3 linked regions of the Sphaerotilus montanus genome follow. The protein of the gene in region 2 interacts with the protein of the main gene of each other region in a pairwise test. Links are inferred from orthologs where the notes say so. Each region holds a gene or a part of one and is shown on either strand. Other genes may lie near its edges.

Region 1 (6,091 bases), 3.3 Mb from region 2 along the record:
ACTGGGTGAAAACTCACCAAGCGGTTGCGTTTGGGGCGGAGCCAGATTGCGCCACATGCGGCTAGGCACGTGCGCAAGCCAGAAGAGCCTTCGATTATGCCAACGCATCCAAGCTGCGTCAACATGGCACTGTAAAACAATCACAGGGGGCGATCAGTCGTAGACCTCCGCGTCCGGATCCGTCGCCTCCAGTTCATAGCTCGCCGCCAGCATCGCCAGCCGCGCAACCACTCCGTACATGTAGAACCGGTTCGGTGCACTCGCCCCCGGCTTGACACCCTGGCGCGGCAGGTGGCTGCTCTCGGCGAAGGCCAGCGGGATGAACTGCGCGCCCGGCGAGTTGAGGTTCTCGTCGATGCCACGGTCGGCATGCACGCGGTAGAAGCCCCCCACGACATAGCGGTCCAGCATGTAGACCACCGGCTCGGCGACCGCGTCGTTGATGCGCTCGTAGGTCGGCACGCCCTCCTGGATGATCACCTCGGTGACCTCCTGGCCATCCTTGATCACGCTCATCTTGTTGCGCGTGCGGCGGTTGAGTTCGTCAAGCTGCTTGGCGTCCCGCACCGTCATGATGCCCATGCCATAGGTGCCGTTGTCGGCCTTGACGATCACGAACGGCTTCTCGTTGATGCCGTATTCCTTGTACTTGCGGCGGATCTTGCCCAGCAGCGCATCGACATTGGTCTGCACGCACTCGATGCCCGATCCCTCGGCGAAGTTCACCTCGCCGCACTGGCTGAACATCGGGTTGATCAGCCACGGATCCATGCCCATCAGCTTGGAGAACTTCTTGGCGACCTCTTCATAGGCCTGGAAGTGGTTGGTCTTGCGCCGCACGGCCCAGCCCGCGTGCAGCGGCGGCAGCAGGTACTGCTCGTGCAGGTTTTCCAGCACCGACGGAATGCCCGCCGACAGGTCGTTGTTGAGCAGGATGGTGCAGGGGTCGAAGTTCTTCAGCCCCAGGCGGCGCTGGGTGCGCAGCAGCGGCTCCATCGTGAGCGACTCGCCGCCGGGCAGCTCGAACGTGGTCGGCGCCTTCACTTCCGGGTCGAGCGAGCCCAGGCGCACGTTCAGCCCCGCCTGCGTGAAGATCTGCACCAGCCGCGCCACATTCGTCATGTAGAAGGTGTTGCGGGTGTGCTTCTCGGGGATCAGCAGCAGGTTCTTGGCCTCGGGACAGATCTTCTCGATCGCGGCCATCGCCGCCTGCACGGCCAGCGGCAGCATCTCGGGTGTCAGGTTGTTCCAGCCACCGGGGAACAGGTTGGTATCGACCGGCGCGAGCTTGAAGCCGGCATTGCGCACGTCGACCGAGGTGTAGAAGGGAGGCGTGTGCTCCATCCACTCCAGGCGGAACCAGCGCTCGATGGCCGGCATGGAGTCGAGGATGCGGGCTTCGAGCTCGTTGATCGGGCCGGTCAGTGCGGTGACGAGATGGGGAACCATGGTGGGCGACCTGCGCGGTGAAGGGGAATGAGGGCCATTCTAGGAAGGTCTTCAGATGCGGGTACAGCGACAAAACAAAAGGGGCCGCCCGAAGGCGGCCCCTTGAAGGGCAATCAGCAGGAAACGATCACTTGGCGTAAGCGGTTTCGCCGTGCGAGGTGATGTCCAGACCTTCGCGTTCGTCGTCTTCCGGCACGCGCAGGCCGATCACCAGATCCACGATCTTGTAGGCGATCACCGAGACCACGGCCGACCACACGACGGTCAGCATCACGGCCTTGGCCTGGATCCAGACCTGACCCGCGATCGAGTAGGCGTCCGGGGCGATCATGCCCACGGTCACCCAGTCGGCCACGGCGCTCGGGCCACCCAGGTTCGGCGAGTTGAACACGCCGGTCAGCAGGGCACCCAGGATGCCACCGACACCGTGCACGCCGAACACGTCCAGCGAGTCGTCGGCACCCAGCATGCGCTTGAGGCCATGCACGCCCCACAGGCAGACGAAGCCGGCGATGAGGCCGATGATCAGCGCACCCAGGATGCCGACGTTGCCAGCAGCCGGCGTGACCGCCACCAGGCCCGCCACGGCACCCGAAGCAGCACCCAGCATCGAGGCCTTGCCCTTCATCAGCGCCTCACCCATCGACCAGGCCAGAACGGCAGCGGCGGTGGCGATGAAGGTGTTGATGAACGCCAGTGCGGCGAAGTTGTTGGCTTCCAGGGCGGAGCCGGCGTTGAAGCCGAACCAGCCCACCCACAGCAGCGAGGCACCGACCATGGTCAGCGTCAGCGAGTGCGGCGTGAACGCTTCGCGGCCGTAGCCGACGCGCTTGCCAACCATGTAGGAGCCGACCAGACCGGCCACGGCCGCGTTGATGTGCACCACGGTACCGCCAGCGAAGTCCAGCGCACCCCACTGCCAGATCAGACCGGCCTTGGCGGTCATCGCGTCAGCGACTTCCTTCGAGGCATAGGCATCCGGACCCATCCAGTACCAGACCATGTGCGCGACCGGCGCATAGCTGAACGTGAACCACAGCACCATGAACATCAGCACAGCCGAGAACTTGATGCGTTCGGCGAAGGCGCCGACGATCAGGCAGCAGGTGATGCCGGCGAAGGTGGCCTGGAAGGCAGCGAACACGATCTCGGGGATGTAGACCCCCTTGCTGAACGTGGCAGCCGGCGCGAAGGTGCCGGCGACGTTGTCCCAGACGCCCTTCATGAACAGGCGGTCGAAGCCACCGATGAACGCATTGCCTTCGGTGAACGCCAGGCTGTAGCCGTAGACGAACCACAGCACGACGATCAGCGAGAACGTGACCATCACCTGCATCAGCACGGACAGCATGTTCTTCGAGCGCACCAGGCCGCCGTAGAACAGCGCCAGACCCGGCACCGTCATCAGGATGACCAGCAGCGTCGACAGCATCATCCAGGCGGTGTCGCCCTTGTCGATCTTCGGAGCCGGCGCAGCAGCGGGGGCGGCATCCGAAGCGGCAGGCGCTGCTTCAGCGGCCGCCGCGGGCGCAGCCACCTTGGCCAGCGTGATCTCGACACGGCGGGCCGCATCGCCCTCGCCGGCCGTGATGTCCTCGGGCTTCTGCAGCACGACGCGGGCCTCGTCGACGCCAGCCGCCTTCAGCGCCTCGCGCACGGCGAGGGCGCGCTGCTTGGCCAGTTCCTTGTTGACTTCCAGCGAGCCGGAGTTGTCGGCGAAGCCGGACAGCTGCACCTTGGCATCTGCGTTGGCAGCCAGGAAATCGGCCACGGCCTTCATGGAGTCCGCGGTATCGGCGGCCACCTCGGCCTTGCCGGACTCGAACATCACCTTCGTGTCCGGAAAATCGGCGGCCAGTGCTGCGGGCGCGAAGCCCAGCATCCCGACCACCGTCATCAGCGCGACGAACCACGCGATCAGCTTCTTCATTTGGTGTTCTCCTCGTTCCTGTGGCGAGCGCTCACAGGGCATCCTTGCCGGTTTCGCCCGTGCGGATGCGCAGCACCTGCTCCAGCGACGTCACGAAAATCTTGCCGTCACCGATCTTGCCGGTGCGTGCAGCGCCTTCGATGGCTTCGATCACGCGGTCCACGACCGCGTCGTCCACGGCGGCCTCGACCTTGACCTTCGGCAGGAAGTCGACGACGTACTCGGCACCGCGGTACAGCTCGGTGTGGCCCTTCTGGCGCCCGAACCCCTTGACCTCGGTGACGGTGATGCCCTGCACGCCGATGTTGCTGAGGGCTTCTCGAACCTCATCAAGCTTGAAAGGCTTGATGATGGCAGTGACCATCTTCATGGCAGCTCCTGGTTGCTCTGACTGGTTGACTGGTGTTGGAACAGATACCGCCAACCTTCTGCATCTTTCATGCCATCACTTGAAACATCCCGTGACGGCCACCAGATCGCGCGCGACACCCCCGATGCACCGGCTTGGTGTTTCCGCGATGCACAGCATTGGTGCATCTCCCCCATCAGGGTGAGTTCCGAACCGTGCGGACCTGCGCAGAATGGACGGCACCGCTGCGCCCCCGCACCGTTCCGACCCGGACCACGCACCACCATGTCACTCGCGATCGTCCACAGCCGCGCCCTGCTCGGCCTGCAAGCCCCGGCGGTGACGGTCGAGGTCCACCTCGCCAACGGCCTGCCCAGCTTCACGCTGGTCGGGCTGGCCGACACCGAAGTCAAGGAGTCGCGCGAGCGGGTGCGCGCTGCGCTGCAAAACAGCGGGCTCGAATTCCCCCACAACAAGCGGATCACAGTGAACCTGGCACCGGCCGATCTACCCAAGGAGGGTGGCCGCTTCGACCTGCCGATCGCGCTGGGCATCCTCGCCGCCGCCGGTCACATCGACCCGGCGATGCTGGAGACGCTGGAGCTGGCGGGCGAGCTGTCGCTGGCCGGGGATCTGCGCCCCGTGCGCGGCGCCCTGGCGATGGCACTCGCGCTGCAGCGGGGCGGCGCGCGGCGCACGCTGGTGCTGCCCCGCGCCAGCGCCGAGGAGGCTGCGCGCGTGCCGGGCCTCCCCCTGCGCTGCGCGGACCATCTGATGGACGTCGTCCACGCGCTGCAGCCCGGCGACGACTGCGTGCCGCTGCGCGCACCGCAGCCGCCACCCGGTCGCCCGCAGGCTCCGCTGCCGGATCTGCGTGACGTGCGCGGTCAGGTCGTCGCCAAGCGGGCACTGGAAATCGCCGCCGCCGGCCAGCACAGCGTGCTGTTGGTCGGGCCGCCCGGAACGGGCAAGTCCATGCTGGCCCAGCGCCTCATCGGCCTCTTGCCGCCGCTGGAGGAAACGCAGGCGCTGGAGTCGGCTGCGGTCCTCAGTCTGGCCGGGCGGTTCGATCCCGGGACCTGGTCACAGCGGGTGCTGCGGTCCCCCCACCATTCCGCTTCCTCGGTGGCACTCGTGGGCGGAGGTTCTCCTCCACGACCAGGCGAGATCTCGCTGGCCCACCACGGCGTGCTCTTTCTCGACGAGCTGCCGGAGTTCCCGCGGGCCGCGCTCGAAGCACTGCGCGAGCCGCTGGAGAACGGCCGCATCACCATCTCGCGTGCCGCCCAGCAGGCCGAGTTCCCGGCACGCTGCCAGCTCGTCGCGGCGATGAACCCGTGTCCGTGCGGCATGCTCGGCTCGACCATGCGCGCCTGCCGCTGCACGCCCGAAGCCATCGCGCGCTACCAGGGCCGGCTGTCGGGGCCGCTGCTGGACCGGATCGACCTGCGGGGCGAGGTGCTGGCGATCGCGCCGGAAGAGCTGTCCTCGGCGCCCGACGGCGAGCCGAGCGCCGCCATCGCCGAACGGGTCGTGGCCGCCCGGCAGCGCCAGCAGGCCCGCCAGGGAGTCTGCAATGCCGAGCTGGACGCTGGCGTGCTGGCAGACCACTGCCGGGCGCAGTCGGCCGCCACACAGTTCCTGAACACCGCCGCCGCCCGCCTGGGCTGGTCGGGCCGCAGCCTGCACCGGGTGATGCGCGTGGCGCGCACGGTGGCCGATCTGGCCGGCGCGGCCGACACCGAGATCGGCCACATCGCCGAGGCGATCCAGCTGCGCCGCGCCCTGCCCGGGCGGTGATCGCGACGTCAGGCCGGCGCGTTGCCCAGCGCAGCCAGCTGCGCGGCGCGCTGCTGGTCGGCCTTGCGGTCGGCGGCCACCTTCTGCGCGGTCGGGCGTTGTTCGATCAGCTTGACGTAGCCCTTCCAGTCCACGCCCTGCGCCGCCAGCAGATCCTCGCCGCAGACCAGCTTGGTCGACATCGCCACCAGCGGCAGGTGCGCCACGGCCGTGCAGTCGGCCAGCGTGAAGGTGTCACCCGCCACGTACGGCGCAAACCGGGCCAGGCGCTTGAACGCCGCGATGTTCTTCTCCAGCTGCCCCCGCGCCTTGGCGATCACGCCGTCCGACACCTTGCCGCCGAAAAACGCCTGCGCATAGAGCATGCGGGCCACCAGCTCCAGGTGGATGTCCATGAACAGCGACAGCTCGCGCACCTTGGCCGCGGCAAACGGATCGGCCGGCAGCAGCGGCACGGCAGGATAGGCCGCCTCCAGGTAGTCGACGATCACCGCGCTCTCGCACAGCGGGCCATGCTCGGTCACCAGATAGGGCAGCTTGCCGAGCGGGGAGTTCACCAGCAC
Region 2 (6,363 bases):
TTGCCGTGCTTTTGCGTCCAGCGCGCGTCCCGGTCGGTGTGCGCCAGGCGCTTCTTGCTCCAGCCCTCGGGCGCCTCCCCCTTGTTCAGCGCCTCGCGCTCCCGGGCGTTGGCCTGCGTGATCGGCGCCTGCACGATGCTGGCGTCCACGATCTGCCCGCCCCTCGGGATGAAGCCGTGCCGCTGCAACTGCTGGCTCAACGCCTCGAAAATCGCCCGGCCTCCCAGCCCGCCTTCGGCCAGCCGCTGCCGGAAGTTCCACAGCGTGCGTGCGTCCGGAATGTTCAGCGCGCCGTCCAGCCGGCAGAACCGCTGGAAGCTCATCCTGTCGAGCACCTGGTGCTCGCACTGCTCGTCCGACAGGTTGTACAGCCCTTGCAGGAACACCATGCGCACCAGCGCCTCGGTCGGGTACGGCGGGCGTCCGCCCTTGCTGCGGTCTGCACGCGGGCAAGCCTTGTCCACCGCCGCGGCCATCGCTGCGAAGTCGATCAGTTCGTCCATCGCCGCCAGCGTCTGTACGTAGCCCTCCAGCTTGGCCTTGCGCTGCTGCACCACGAACAGGTCGTCCGCGGCCTCCTCAGGAAAGAAGCTCGATGGCTTGGTGCGGGGTGTGATCATGGGGCGGCATCTTGCCGCAGCGCGCGGCTCAGGTGGCGGTCAGGGTCGGTTTCTAGAAGTGCCCTGCTCGGCCTCCTGGCCTGGTCCGGCTGGCACCCGTACGACCGCGCCACGTGGCTCATGGAGGTCTTCCCGATCTTCGTCATCGCCCCGCTGCTCGTCGCCACCTACGCGCGCTTCCCGCTGACGAACCTGCTCTACGCCTGCGCCTTCCTGCACGCCGTCATCCTGATGGTCGGCGGCGCCTACACGTATGCCCGGGTGCCGCTGGGTTTCCAGATGGCCGAGGCGCTCGGGCTGCACCGCAACCCCTACGACAAGATCGGCCACTTCGCCCAGGGCTTCGTCCCCGCACTGGCCGCCCGGGAGATCCTGCTCCGCGGCGGGCACCTGCGCCCCGGCAAGATGCTCGCGTTCCTGGCCGGCTGCGTGGTCCTCGCCATCAGCGCCTCGTATGAACTCATCGAGTGGGGCGCCGCCGTCGCGCTCGGGCAGGGCGCCGACGAATTCCTCGGCACCCAGGGCGATCCCTGGGACACGCAGTCCGACATGCTGTTTGCGCTCATCGGCGCGGTGGTCGCCCTGGTGACGCTGACCCGCGCCCAGGACCGCCAGATCGAAGACCTCGACCGCGACTAGAGCGCGGCACCCGGGGATCGCCCAGCCTCAGCTCAGCGCATCCAACAGCTCCGTCTCGAACTCGATCTGGCTGCGGTTGTGCTGCAACGCCGCCCCATCGACCAGAAACGTGTCCTCGACCCGCTCGCCCAGCGTGCTGATCTTGGCGAGCTGCAGGTTGATGTCGTGTTTGGCCAGCACGCGGGCGACGCTGTAGAGCAGCCCCGAGCGGTCACTCGCCGACACCGACAGCACCCAGCGCTGCGCCCGCTCGTCCGGCCGCAACTGCACCCGCGGCGTCACCGGGAACGACTTGACCCGCCGTGACAGCCGGCCCCGGCTCGGTTGCGGCAACGCGCCATCGGCTTGCAGCGCCAGCCCCAACTGGTTCTCCACCAGCGCGATCAGGTCGCGGTAGGCCTGGTCGAAGAACGGCGTGATCACCTGGAACGTGTCCAGCGCATAGCCGGCGCGCGTGGTGTGCACCCGCGCGTCCAGGATGCTGAACTGCGCCGAATCGAAGTAGCCGCAGATGCGCGCGAACAGGTCCGGCCGGTCCGGTGAATAGACCAGCACCTGCAGCCCCTCGCCGAGCGGCGACAGCCGGGCGCTGACCAGCGGCCGGGTGACATCGACCTTGCGGTTGAGCGCGCGGGCGTGCCAGGCGATCTCGCCGCTGTCGTGGCGGGCGAAGTAGTTCAGGTCCAGCGTCTTCCAGAGCGTTTCTTCCGCGCCAGGCAGCATCGAGTGCAGGGCCAGCATCTGCCGCGCCTCCTGCTTGCGCATCTCGATCTCGGCGTCCAGCTGCGGCTTGGCCCCGCCCAGCGCCCGCAGCGTCGCGCGGTACAGGTCTTCCAGCAGCTTGCCCTTCCAGGCGTTCCACACCTTCGGGCTGGTGCCGCGGATGTCGGCCACCGTCAGCAGGTAGAGCGCGGTCAGGCGGCGCGGGTCCTTCACGGTGGCGGCGAAGGCGTCGATCACGTCGGGGTCCGACAGGTCCTCCTTCTGCGCCACACGGGACATCGTCAGGTGTTCCTTGACGATGAACTCGATCAGCCGCGTGTCTTCCTTGTCGATGCCGTGGTCGCGGCAGAAGCGCCGCACCTCGACCGCGCCCAGGTCCGAGTGGTCCCCGCCGCGGCCCTTGGCGACATCGTGGAACAGCGCGGCGACGTACAGCAGCCACGGCTTGTCCCAGTGCGCGGCGAGCTGCGAGCAGAAGGGGTACTCGTGCGTGTGCTCGACGATGAAGAAGCGCCGCACGTTGCGCAGCACCATCATGATGTGCTGGTCGACGGTGTAGACGTGGAACAGGTCGTGCTGCATCTGCCCGACGATGCGCCGGAACACCCACAGGTAGCGCCCGAGCACGGAGGTGTCGTTCATCAGCCGGAAGGCGTGCGTGTGGCCCTGCGACTCGCGCATGATCTCCATGAAGGTGCGGCGGTTCTCCGGGTCCTTGCGGAAATCGCCGTCCATCAGCTCGCGGGCGTTGTAGAGCGCGCGCAGCGTGCGGGCCGACAGGCCCTTGATGCCGACCGTCTGCTGGTAGACGAGGAAGGTCTGCAGGATGGCGTGCGGGTCGCGCTGGTAGAGGTCGTCGCTGGCCACTTCGAGCATGCCGCCGCGGTCGAAGAAGCGCGCATCGATCGGCCGCATCGGTGCATCCCCGAGACCGGACACCCGCTCCTCGATGCCCAGCATCAGGATCTGGTTGAGCTGCACCACGGCCTTGGCCGCCCAGTAGTAGCGGCGCATCAGCGCTTCGCTGGCGCGGCGCTCGGGCGTCGAGACGTAGCCGAAGCTCTCGGCCACGGCGGTCTGCAGGTCGAACACGAGGCGGTCCTCGCGCCGGCCGGCGATGGTGTGCAGCCGGGCGCGGATCAGCTTGAGCAGGCCCTCGTTGCGCTGCAGCTGGGTGGCCTCGAAGCGGGTGATCAGCCCCTTGGTCGCCAGCTCGCGCCACGAGCGGCCCAGGTCAGCACCCAACGCGATCCAGCGCACCACCTGCAGGTCGCGCAGGCCGCCAGGGCTTTCCTTGCAGTTCGGCTCCAGCGAGAAGGGCGTGTTCTCGTACTTGACGTGGCGCTGCTGCATCTCCAGCGACTTGGCGCGCAGGAAGGCCGCCGGGTCGAGCACGTCGTGGGTCCAGCGCCGGAACTGGTCGAACAGGCGCCGTGCGCCACAGAGAAAGCGGGCTTCCAGCAGCGCTGTCTGGACGGTCACGTCGGCCTGCGCCTCGGACACGCACTCCTCGACCGTGCGCACGCTGGAGCCGATTTCCAGGCCGATGTCCCAGCAGGCGGTGATGAAGGCCTCGATGCCGGCGCGGCGCGGGTCGTCCGTGCCCTGCGCGCAGGGCTCTGCCAGCTCCTCGGGCAGCAGCAGCAGGACATCGACGTCCGAATACGGAAACAGCTCGCCCCGGCCGTAGCCGCCGACCGCCAGCAGCGCAGCACCCCGTGGCAGGTCCGACTGGTGCCACAGATGGCCCAGCACACCATCGACATGCTGGGTGAGCTGCCGCACCAGCCGGTCCGCGTTCGGGACGGTGGCCTTGCCTGCACGGAACTGCGTGATCAGGGCCTGCTTGCCTTCGCGCAGCAGTCGGCGCAGTTCAGGCAGTGGCAGGTCGGGCTGGGCGTGGCGGCGGTCGGCGTCGGCGCCGGTGGTGTCAGACATCGGCATCGTTCTCGGCAGAGCGGGGCGGGCAGGGGTTCAGCAGGACGTGGTCGTGACGAACGCGGGCAGCGGCGGGCTGCCCGCCGACAGGGTCATGACCTCGAAGCCGGTCTCGGTGACGACGAGCGTGTGTTCCCACTGCGCCGACAGCGAGCGGTCCTTGGTGACGATGGTCCAGCCGTCGCCGGCTTCCTTCAGCTCGCGGCGGCCGGCATTCACCATCGGCTCGATGGTGAACACCATGCCGGGCACCAGCACGTCCAGCGTGCCGGGGCGGCCGTAGTGCAGGATCTGCGGCTCCTCGTGGAACTTCTGGCCGATGCCGTGGCCGCAGAACTCGCGCACCACCGACAGGCCCTGCTTCTCGATGAAGGTCTGGATGGCGTGGCCGATGTCGCCCAGGCGCGCGCCCGGCTTGACCTTCAGGATGCCGTGCCACATCGCCTCGTAGGTCAGGTGGCACAGCCGCTTCGCCGCGATCGAGCCTTCGCCGACGATGAACATGCGGCTGGTGTCGCCGTGCCAGCCGTCCTTGATGACGGTGATGTCGAGGTTGACGATGTCGCCGTTCTTCAGCGCCTTGTCGCTCGGGATGCCGTGGCAGATCACGTGGTTGACCGAGGTGCAGATCGACTTCGGGTAGGGCGTGTAGCCGGGCGGCTGGTAGTTCAGCGGCGCAGGGATCGCTTGCTGCACGTTCACGATGTGGTCGTGGGCGATGCGGTCCAGTTCGTTGGTGGTCACACCCGCCTTGACGTGCGGCGTGAGGATGTCCAGGACTTCGGAGGCGAGTCGGCAGGCGACGCGCATGGCGGCGATGTCCGCGGCGGTTTTGATCGTGATCGACATGGGGCAGGATTATCGCACCGGGGGTGGGCTAAGCTTGCGCATGGACAAGATCGACACCCTCGTCATCGGCGCCGGCGTGGTCGGGCTGGCCGCCGCCCGGGCCCTGGCGCAGACCGGCCGCGACGTGGTCATCCTCGAAGCGGCCGACGCCTTCGGCACCGTCACCAGCGCACGCAACAGCGAGGTGGTCCACGCCGGCCTCTACTACCCGACCGGCTCGCGCAAGGCGCAGCTCTGCGTGCAGGGCCGGGAACAGCTGTATGCCTACTGCGCCGAGCGCGGCATCGCCCACCGGCGCTGCGGCAAGCTCATCGTCGCCACCAGCGCGGCGCAGCTGGACAAGCTCGACGCGCTCCACGCCCAGGCCCGCGCCAACGGCGTCCACGACCTGCAGCGCCTCACCGCCGACGAGGCCCGCGCGATGGAGCCGGCGCTGGCCTGCGTGGCGGCGCTGTGGTCGCCCTCGACCGGCATCGTCGACAGCCACGGCCTGATGCTGGCGCTGCTGGGTGATGCGGAGGCGGCGGGTGCGTCGCTGGCGCTGTGTTCGCCGGTGACAGGCGGCGCGGTCACGGCGGAGGGCCTCGTGCTCGATGTCGGTGGCGCGCAGCCGATGCAGATCCTCGCCCGCGAGGTGGTCAATGCCGCGGGCCTGAGCGCCCCGGCGATCGCGCGCAGCCTGCGCGGCTGGCCGGCGACCCCCGAAGCGGTGGCGCAGCAGCCCACACCCTATTTCTGCAAGGGCAATTACTTCGCCTGCAGCGGCCGGCCGGCGTTCTCGCGGCTGGTCTATCCGATTCCGGAAGCCGCGGGGCTGGGCGTGCACGTGACGCTCGACCTGGGCGGCCAGATGCGCTTCGGCCCGGACGTGGAGTGGCTCGACATCACCGACGCGGCGCAGATCGACTACGCCGTGGCGCCCGAGCGCGTGCAGGGCATGGCCGAGGCGATCCGCCGCTACTGGCCAGGCCTGCCGGACGGCGCGCTGCAGCCCAGCTATTCGGGCGTGCGGCCCAAGCTGGGCGGGCCGGACGCGGCCGCGGCGGACTTCCGCATCGACGGGCCGGCGGTGCACGGCGTGCCGGGGCTGGTGCAGCTGCTGGGCATCGAATCGCCGGGCCTGACCTCGTGTCTGGCCATCGCGGACGAGGTGGTGCGGGCGCTGTCCTGAGGCCTCGCCTAAAATCGCACGCTTTCCAGCCCTTCGGGACTCACCGCGTGTCTTCATCCTCCAAGCACCTCCAGCATTTCGAGGGCGGCAACGCCCTTTCCGCCTTCCGCGCCCAGGCGCTGCTGCCCCGGCTGCAGGCCGTCAGCGCCCGCATCGTCGATGTCACGGCGCGCCATGTGCACTGGGTCTGGAGCGACGCGGCGCTGGAGCGCGCGGACCTCGACCAGCTCTCGGCGCTGCTGACCTACGGCGACGCCTACACCGCCCGGCCGGAAGGTGAGCTGATCGTCGTGATGCCGCGGCTGGGCACGCTGTCGCCGTGGGCCTCGAAGGCCACCGACATCGCCCACAACTGCGGCGCCACGCTGCACCGCGTCGAGCGGGTCACCGAGTACCGGCTGGTGCTGAAGTCCGGCCTGCTGG
Region 3 (5,922 bases), 1.1 Mb from region 2 along the record:
GGCATAGCCGTCCGCAGCATGCACCGCCGCCTGCTCGTGGCGCACCAGAACGTGCTGGATCGTCTCTTGCTTGTAGAGCGCGTCGTAGATGTAGAGCACCGATCCACCGGGATAGCCCCAGATGAATTCGACGTTTTCGGCCTGCAGACTGCGGACCAGGATTTCCGAACCATTGATCTCGGCAGCGGGCGCGGTGTCGCGCGTGGCAGTGGCCGTCGAGGCGGCACGCTTTTGTTCAGCAGCAGACATGTCCATTTGGATGAACCTTTCGGGTTTTCTCTGACGAAAATCGATCGGTGCGCCTCCCCGCGCCCTCGTGGGGTGGGATCGGTGCCGGGGGGTCGTTCACGCGGTCTCCCGGGTCGGGCGATCGGCGCAGACCATTGCACGCGTCGTGCGAAGGCGGGATTATCGCACTCTTGGGGAGCGCCTTGCTGCACGACGCCGCAAAGGCAGCGGGTGCCATAATCGCGGCCGCTGACCCGACACCCTCGGCTCCCCCGCCCACACTGCACGCCGACACCACCTGGCGCAAATTCCTTGGCCGCAGATCAAGAACTATCCGACTTCCTGCAAAGTGTCGAAAAACGCGCCTTCAAGCGCACCGTCTACATGGTGCGTGATGAAGATGCCGCGCTCGACATCGTCCAGGACGCGATGATTCGACTGGCGCAACGCTATGGAGACCGGCCCACCAGCGAGTGGCCGATGCTGTTCCAGCGCATCCTGTCGAACGCGACGATGGACTGGTTTCGCCACCAGAAGGTGCGCAATGGCGTCCTGAAGAACTTCTCCGATTTCGAGGGCGCCGATGGCGATGCAGATTTCGATCTGCTGGAACACCTGGCCACCGAAACCACCGCGGGCGATACCGAAAGTGCCGACAGTGCGTTTGCACGGGTACAGACCTTGCAGCACATCGAAGAAGCGGTCTCGACGCTGCCAACTCGTCAACGTGAAGCCTTCCTTATGCGTTACTGGGAGGAAATGGATGTTGCCGAGACAGCCGCGGCCATGGGCTGCTCGGAAGGTAGTGTCAAGACGCACTGTTCGCGCGCAGTGCATGCATTGGCCAAAGCGCTCAAAGCCAAGGGAATTTCACTGTGAACACCGTGTCGACTGCACGAACCAGACTGCCCGCAGAAGCAGACGCCCTGGAGGCACGCTTCGCGTTGCGACTGACCGCCCGCCTCGAAGCCGACGCCCAGTCGCTGCCGCATGACATCAGCGAGCGATTGCGTGTGGCACGCATGCAGGCACTCGCGCAGGCCCGCCATCAGGCGATGGCGAGCAAACGCCCGCAGACCGAGGCGGCGTCGGACATCTCGGTCGTTGGCGTCGATGTGCGCACCGGCACGGTCGCGCTCGGACGCATGGGTGGCCCGGGCGAATCGGTCTGGTGGAGCCGACTGGGATGGCTGGTGCCGACCCTGGTGCTCGCACTGGGGCTGAGCGGCCTCGGCGAATGGGAGTCCCGGGAGCAGATCGCGCGCGCAGCCCAGATCGACACGGAGCTTCTCGGCGACGACCTGCCTCCGGCGGCCTACCTCGACGAAGGATTCGGCGAATTCCTGCGGCGCCCGCCCGAAGTGCTGGTGCCGGTCGTGGCGCCGGCGGAAGCGCCCTCCGACCTGCTCGCCTCTGCAGGAAGCTGAGACCATGGCATTTCAAACGGTGCTGGTCACGCTGACACTGGCGCTCTCGATGCAGGTCGCTGCGCAAGGCCGGCCTGCTGGTCCGTCGGGTCCGGCATGGACGGAACTCAGCGCCAGCGAACGTCAGGCGCTCCAGCCACTGCAGCGCCAGTGGAACGGGATCGACAACCAGCGCAAGCAGAAGTGGCGTGACGTCGCCAGCCGCTACGCCGGTCTCCCGGCGGTGCAGCAGGAGCGCCTGCACGAACGCATGGTCGAATGGGCCACCATGAGTCCGACCCAGCGCAATGCAGCGCGCATCAATTTCGAAGAGTTGCGGAAGGTGCCCGCCACGGAGCGCCAGACCCGCTGGGAGGCGTACCAGAGCCTGCCGGCCGAGGAGCGTCAGGCACTGCTCGCCCAGGCCGGCAACCGGCCGCTCGCGGCATCAGCGGCACAGACCCCCGCGGCAGCACGCAAGACCCTGTCTGCTGCCAGCGTACAGCCCAAATCGAACATCGTGGCCACGCCCCAGCAGACGGCGAAACCGCAGTCGGTCGCACCAGGCACGGTGCAGGCCGGCGTCGGTGCCAGCACCCGTCCGATCAGCAAGCCGCCCACCCCTCCGCGCCACCAGCAGAGCGGCATGCCGAAGATTGCCGGCACACCGGAGTTCGTCCAGGACGAGACGCTGCTGCCCCAGCGTGGCCCGCAAGGAGCCGGCGCAATGCCCGCCGTGCCGCCCGCCCCCCATTGATTCCCGCAAGATCATTCCCTGATGGCTCCCCGGACTGCCCTGCCCTACACCCCTGAAGATGCCGATCCGGCCACCCTGCCCACGCCGGGATTGCGGCGGCGGTTCGCAGCCATGCTCTATGAAGGCGTGGTCCTGTTCGGTGTGCTGATGGTGTCCGGCCTGCTGTTCTCGACCCTCACCGACCAGCGTCACGCACTACAGGGACGGCTGGAGCTGCAAGGGTTCCTGTTCGCGGTGCTGGGGCTGTATTTCGCATGGTTCTGGGTCCATGGTGGCCAGACAGTCGCGATGAAAACCTGGCACGTCCGGGTGGTCCGACTGGACGGACGCCCGCTGGGGTGGCGCGGTGCACTGGCCCGGTATGCGCTGAGCTGGATGTGGTTTCTTCCGGCACTGGGGGTGGCTGGGGCGCTGAACCTCCACAGTTCTGGCGAATACGCACTGGCATTGCTGGCGGGCATGGCGGCCTATGCCATCCTGACGCGCCTGCTGCCAGACCGCCAGTTCCTGCATGACCGCCTCTGCGAGACACGACTCGTCACCTGGCGTCCGGCACCGCGGCGCCGCTGAACGGCGCGCGCACGCCAGGAGAGCGCTGGCACAATCCGCGCCACCATGTCCAATCCCCACAAAGGCCGCACCGGCCTAGACCGCATCCGCCACGCCGCGGGCTATTCGCTCGACGGCCTCTGCAGCGCCTACCGCGGCGAAAGCGCCTTTCGCCAGGAAACCTGGCTCGCCGTCATCCTGCTTCCGCTGGCCTTCTGGCTGGGCAGGAACTGGGTAGAGACCGCCCTGCTCGCCGGCAGCGTGGTGATGGTGCTCGTCGTCGAGTTGCTCAACTCGGCCGTGGAAGCCACGGTCGACCGCATCTCGTTCGAACTGCATGAACTCGCCAAGCGGGCCAAGGACTTTGGCAGCGCGGCCGTCTTCCTCAGTCTGGCGCTGACCGGTGCCCTCTGGGCTGCAGCCCTGTGGCACCGGTTCATGGCCTGAATCAAAGACTCAGGGACGCTCAGACCGCTGCTTCGTCGGTCTCGCCGGTGCGGATGCGGATGACCTGCTCCACCGGGGTCACGAAGATCTTGCCGTCGCCGATCTTGCCCGTCTTGGCCGCCTTGACGATGGCCTCCAGGCAGCGATCGACGTCCACCGTCTTCACGACCACCTCGATCTTCACCTTCGGCAGGAAGTCGACCACGTACTCGGCGCCACGGTAGAGCTCCGTGTGGCCCTTCTGGCGACCGAACCCCTTGACCTCGGTGACGGTCAGGCCGGTGACGCCCACTTCGGCCAGGGCCTCGCGGACCTCTTCGAGCTTGAAGGGCTTGATGATGGCGGTGATCTGTTTCATGCGCGGGCTCCGGAAGCGTTGCAGGTCAAGGTTCGAATCAATTTAACACCAGTTCGCAGCCGCTTCACTTGAGGGCCTTGTAGCGGAAGCGCTTCGGACGCGCACCCTCTTCGCCCAGGCGACGCTTCTTGTCGGCCTCGTATTCCTGGTAGTTGCCGTCGAAGAAGACCCACTGCGAGTCGCCTTCGGCCGCCAGGATGTGCGTGCAGATGCGGTCCAGGAACCAGCGGTCGTGGGAGATCACCATGGCCGAGCCGGCAAACTCCAGCAGCGCCTCTTCCAGCGCGCGCAGGGTTTCGACGTCCAGGTCGTTCGACGGTTCGTCCAGCATCAGCACGTTGCCGCCCTGTGCCAGCGTCTTGGCCAGGTGCAGACGGCCCCGTTCACCGCCCGACAGGCTGCCGACGAGCTTCTGCTGGTCGTTGCCCTTGAAGTTGAAGCGGCCGATGTAGGCGCGGCTGGGCATGACGAACTTGCCGACCACGATGTTGTCCAGACCGCCGGAGACGTCCTGCCACACCGTCTTGGTGTCGTCCAGGCTCTGGCGGCTCTGGTCCACGAAGGCCAGGCGCGCCGTCTTGCCGATCTTGACGTCGCCGGTGTCCGGCTTCTCGACACCCTGGATCAGGCGGAACAGCGTCGACTTGCCGGCGCCGTTCGGGCCGATGATGCCGACGATGGCGCCCGCTGGCACCTTGAAGCTCAGGTTGTCGATCAGCACACGATCGCCGAAGCTCTTGGTGACGCCGTCGAACTCGATCACTTCATTGCCCAGGCGCTCGGCCACCGGGATGAAGATCTCGTTGGTCTCGTTGCGCTTCTGGTAATCGACGTCGCTCAGTTCCTCGAAGCGGGCCAGACGCGCCTTGCTCTTGGCCTGACGGCCCTTGGCGTTCTTGCGCACCCATTCCAGTTCGATCTTCATCGCGCGGGCACGGGCGTCTTCGGTCTTCTGCTCCTGCTCCAGGCGCTTGCCCTTGCCTTCCAGCCAGTCGGAGTAGTTGCCCTTGTACGGGAAGCCCTGGCCACGGTCGAGTTCCAGGATCCACTCGGCGGCGTTGTCGAGGAAATAGCGATCGTGGGTGATGGCCACCACCGTGCCGGTGAAGCGCTGCAGGAAATGCTCCAGCCACTCGACCGACTCGGCGTCCAGGTGGTTGGTGGGCTCGTCCAGCAGCAGCATGTCGGGCTTGGACAGCAGCAGCCGGCACAGTGCCACGCGGCGCTTTTCACCACCGGACAGGTTGCCGATCACGGCATCCCACGGCGACAGACGCAGCGCGTCAGCGGCGATTTCCAGCTGCAGGTCGGTGTTCTCGCTGCCAGCCGCGGCGATGATCGACTCCAGCTCGGCCTGCTCGGCCGCCAGCGCGTCGAAGTCGGCGTTCTCGTCGGCATAGGCCGCGTAGACCTCGTCGAGGCGCTTCTTGGCGGCGATCACGCCGCCGATGCCTTCCTCGACGGCTTCACGCACGGTCTGGTCCGGGTTGAGCTGCGGCTCCTGCGGCAGATATCCGATCTTCAGACCGGGCATCGGGGTGGCTTCGCCCTCGATGTCCTTGTCGATGCCGGCCATGATCTTCAGCAGCGTCGACTTGCCCGAGCCGTTGAGGCCGAGCACGCCGATCTTGGCACCGGGGAAGAAGGACAGCGAGACGCCCTTGAGGATCTGCCGCTTCGGCGGCACGATCTTGCCGACGCGGTTCATCGTGAAAACGTACTGGGCCATGGAGTCTTGGTAGGTTGTCTGTTGCCAATCTTCTATTGTCGCCGCAAGCGTGCAGCCGTGGTGGGGCGACACCGCGGCAATCCAGCCGACGAACGGCCCGCTGGAGGCGACCAACGGCAGCCAGCCCGCGTGACGCAGGGGCACGGGGCGCCTAGCATCCAGCCACTCTTTCATTTTTGCGCGATTACTCGGTCGCCTGCCGACATGGCCCTGCCCGCCTTCGCTTCCTTTCCTGCCACTGACCTTGCCCGCGCTCCTGCCACCGGTCGGCACACGCCGCGTGCGCGCGGCTTCACGCTCCTCGAAGTGATGGTGGTCGTAGCCATCATCGGCATCCTGGCGTCCATCGCCTTGCCGGCGTACACCGACTACCTGCGCCGCGGCGAGCTGCCGGAAGCCTTCAGCACCCTGTCAAGCCAGCGTGTGGCCATGGAGCAGTACTACCAGG

Evidence for each region.
Region 1: the proteins of BDD16_RS21845 (region 2) and BDD16_RS06480 interact in binary tests that used the Escherichia coli proteins (3 or more experiments, as listed by UniProt). The link is inferred for Sphaerotilus montanus from one-to-one orthologs.
Region 3: the proteins of BDD16_RS21845 (region 2) and BDD16_RS16920 interact in binary tests that used the Escherichia coli proteins (3 or more experiments, as listed by UniProt). The link is inferred for Sphaerotilus montanus from one-to-one orthologs.

What each region holds. Positions count from the first base shown.
Region 1 is NZ_JACCFH010000001.1:1,443,874-1,449,964, forward strand. What follows is about bases 2,081-5,015. They hold BDD16_RS06480 (P-II family nitrogen regulator), read right to left. Parts: upstream 3,750-5,015; coding sequence 3,411-3,749; downstream 2,081-3,410. Other genes in these bases: amt (ammonium transporter), read right to left, coding at 2,081-3,379; BDD16_RS06485 (YifB family Mg chelatase-like AAA ATPase), read left to right, coding at 4,014-5,015. In the rest of the region: gshA (glutamate--cysteine ligase), read right to left, coding at 154-1,449; more of amt, read right to left, coding at 1,577-2,080; more of BDD16_RS06485, read left to right, coding at 5,016-5,528; BDD16_RS06490 (glutathione S-transferase family protein), read right to left, coding at 5,537-6,091. UniProt on the Escherichia coli protein: Involved in the regulation of nitrogen metabolism. Regulates the activity of its targets by protein-protein interaction in response to the nitrogen status of the cell.
Region 2 is NZ_JACCFH010000001.1:4,777,745-4,784,107, reverse strand. Bases 1,087-4,293 are described here. They hold BDD16_RS21845 ([protein-PII] uridylyltransferase), read right to left. Parts: upstream 3,921-4,293; coding sequence 1,287-3,920; downstream 1,087-1,286. Other genes in these bases: map (type I methionyl aminopeptidase), read right to left, coding at 3,957-4,293; BDD16_RS21850 (DUF2238 domain-containing protein), read left to right, coding at 1,087-1,259. Also shown: BDD16_RS21855 (IS5 family transposase), read right to left, coding at 1-620; more of BDD16_RS21850, read left to right, coding at 684-1,086; more of map, read right to left, coding at 4,294-4,769; BDD16_RS21835 (NAD(P)/FAD-dependent oxidoreductase), read left to right, coding at 4,810-5,940; purL (phosphoribosylformylglycinamidine synthase), read left to right, coding at 5,988-6,363.
Region 3 is NZ_JACCFH010000001.1:3,716,161-3,722,082, reverse strand. Bases 2,077-4,842 are described here. They hold BDD16_RS16920 (P-II family nitrogen regulator), read right to left. Parts: upstream 3,746-4,842; coding sequence 3,407-3,745; downstream 2,077-3,406. Other genes in these bases: ettA (energy-dependent translational throttle protein EttA), read right to left, coding at 3,810-4,842; BDD16_RS16925 (diacylglycerol kinase), read left to right, coding at 3,007-3,387; BDD16_RS16930 (RDD family protein), read left to right, coding at 2,413-2,961; BDD16_RS16935 (DUF3106 domain-containing protein), read left to right, coding at 2,077-2,391. In the rest of the region: BDD16_RS16950 (acetolactate synthase 3 catalytic subunit), read right to left, coding at 1-255; BDD16_RS16945 (RNA polymerase sigma factor), read left to right, coding at 541-1,107; BDD16_RS16940 (DUF3619 family protein), read left to right, coding at 1,113-1,655; more of BDD16_RS16935, read left to right, coding at 1,660-2,076; more of ettA, read right to left, coding at 4,843-5,474; BDD16_RS16910 (type IV pilin protein), read left to right, coding at 5,679-5,922. UniProt on the Escherichia coli protein: P-II indirectly controls the transcription of the glutamine synthetase gene (glnA). P-II prevents NR-II-catalyzed conversion of NR-I to NR-I-phosphate, the transcriptional activator of GlnA. When P-II is uridylylated to P-II-UMP, these events are reversed.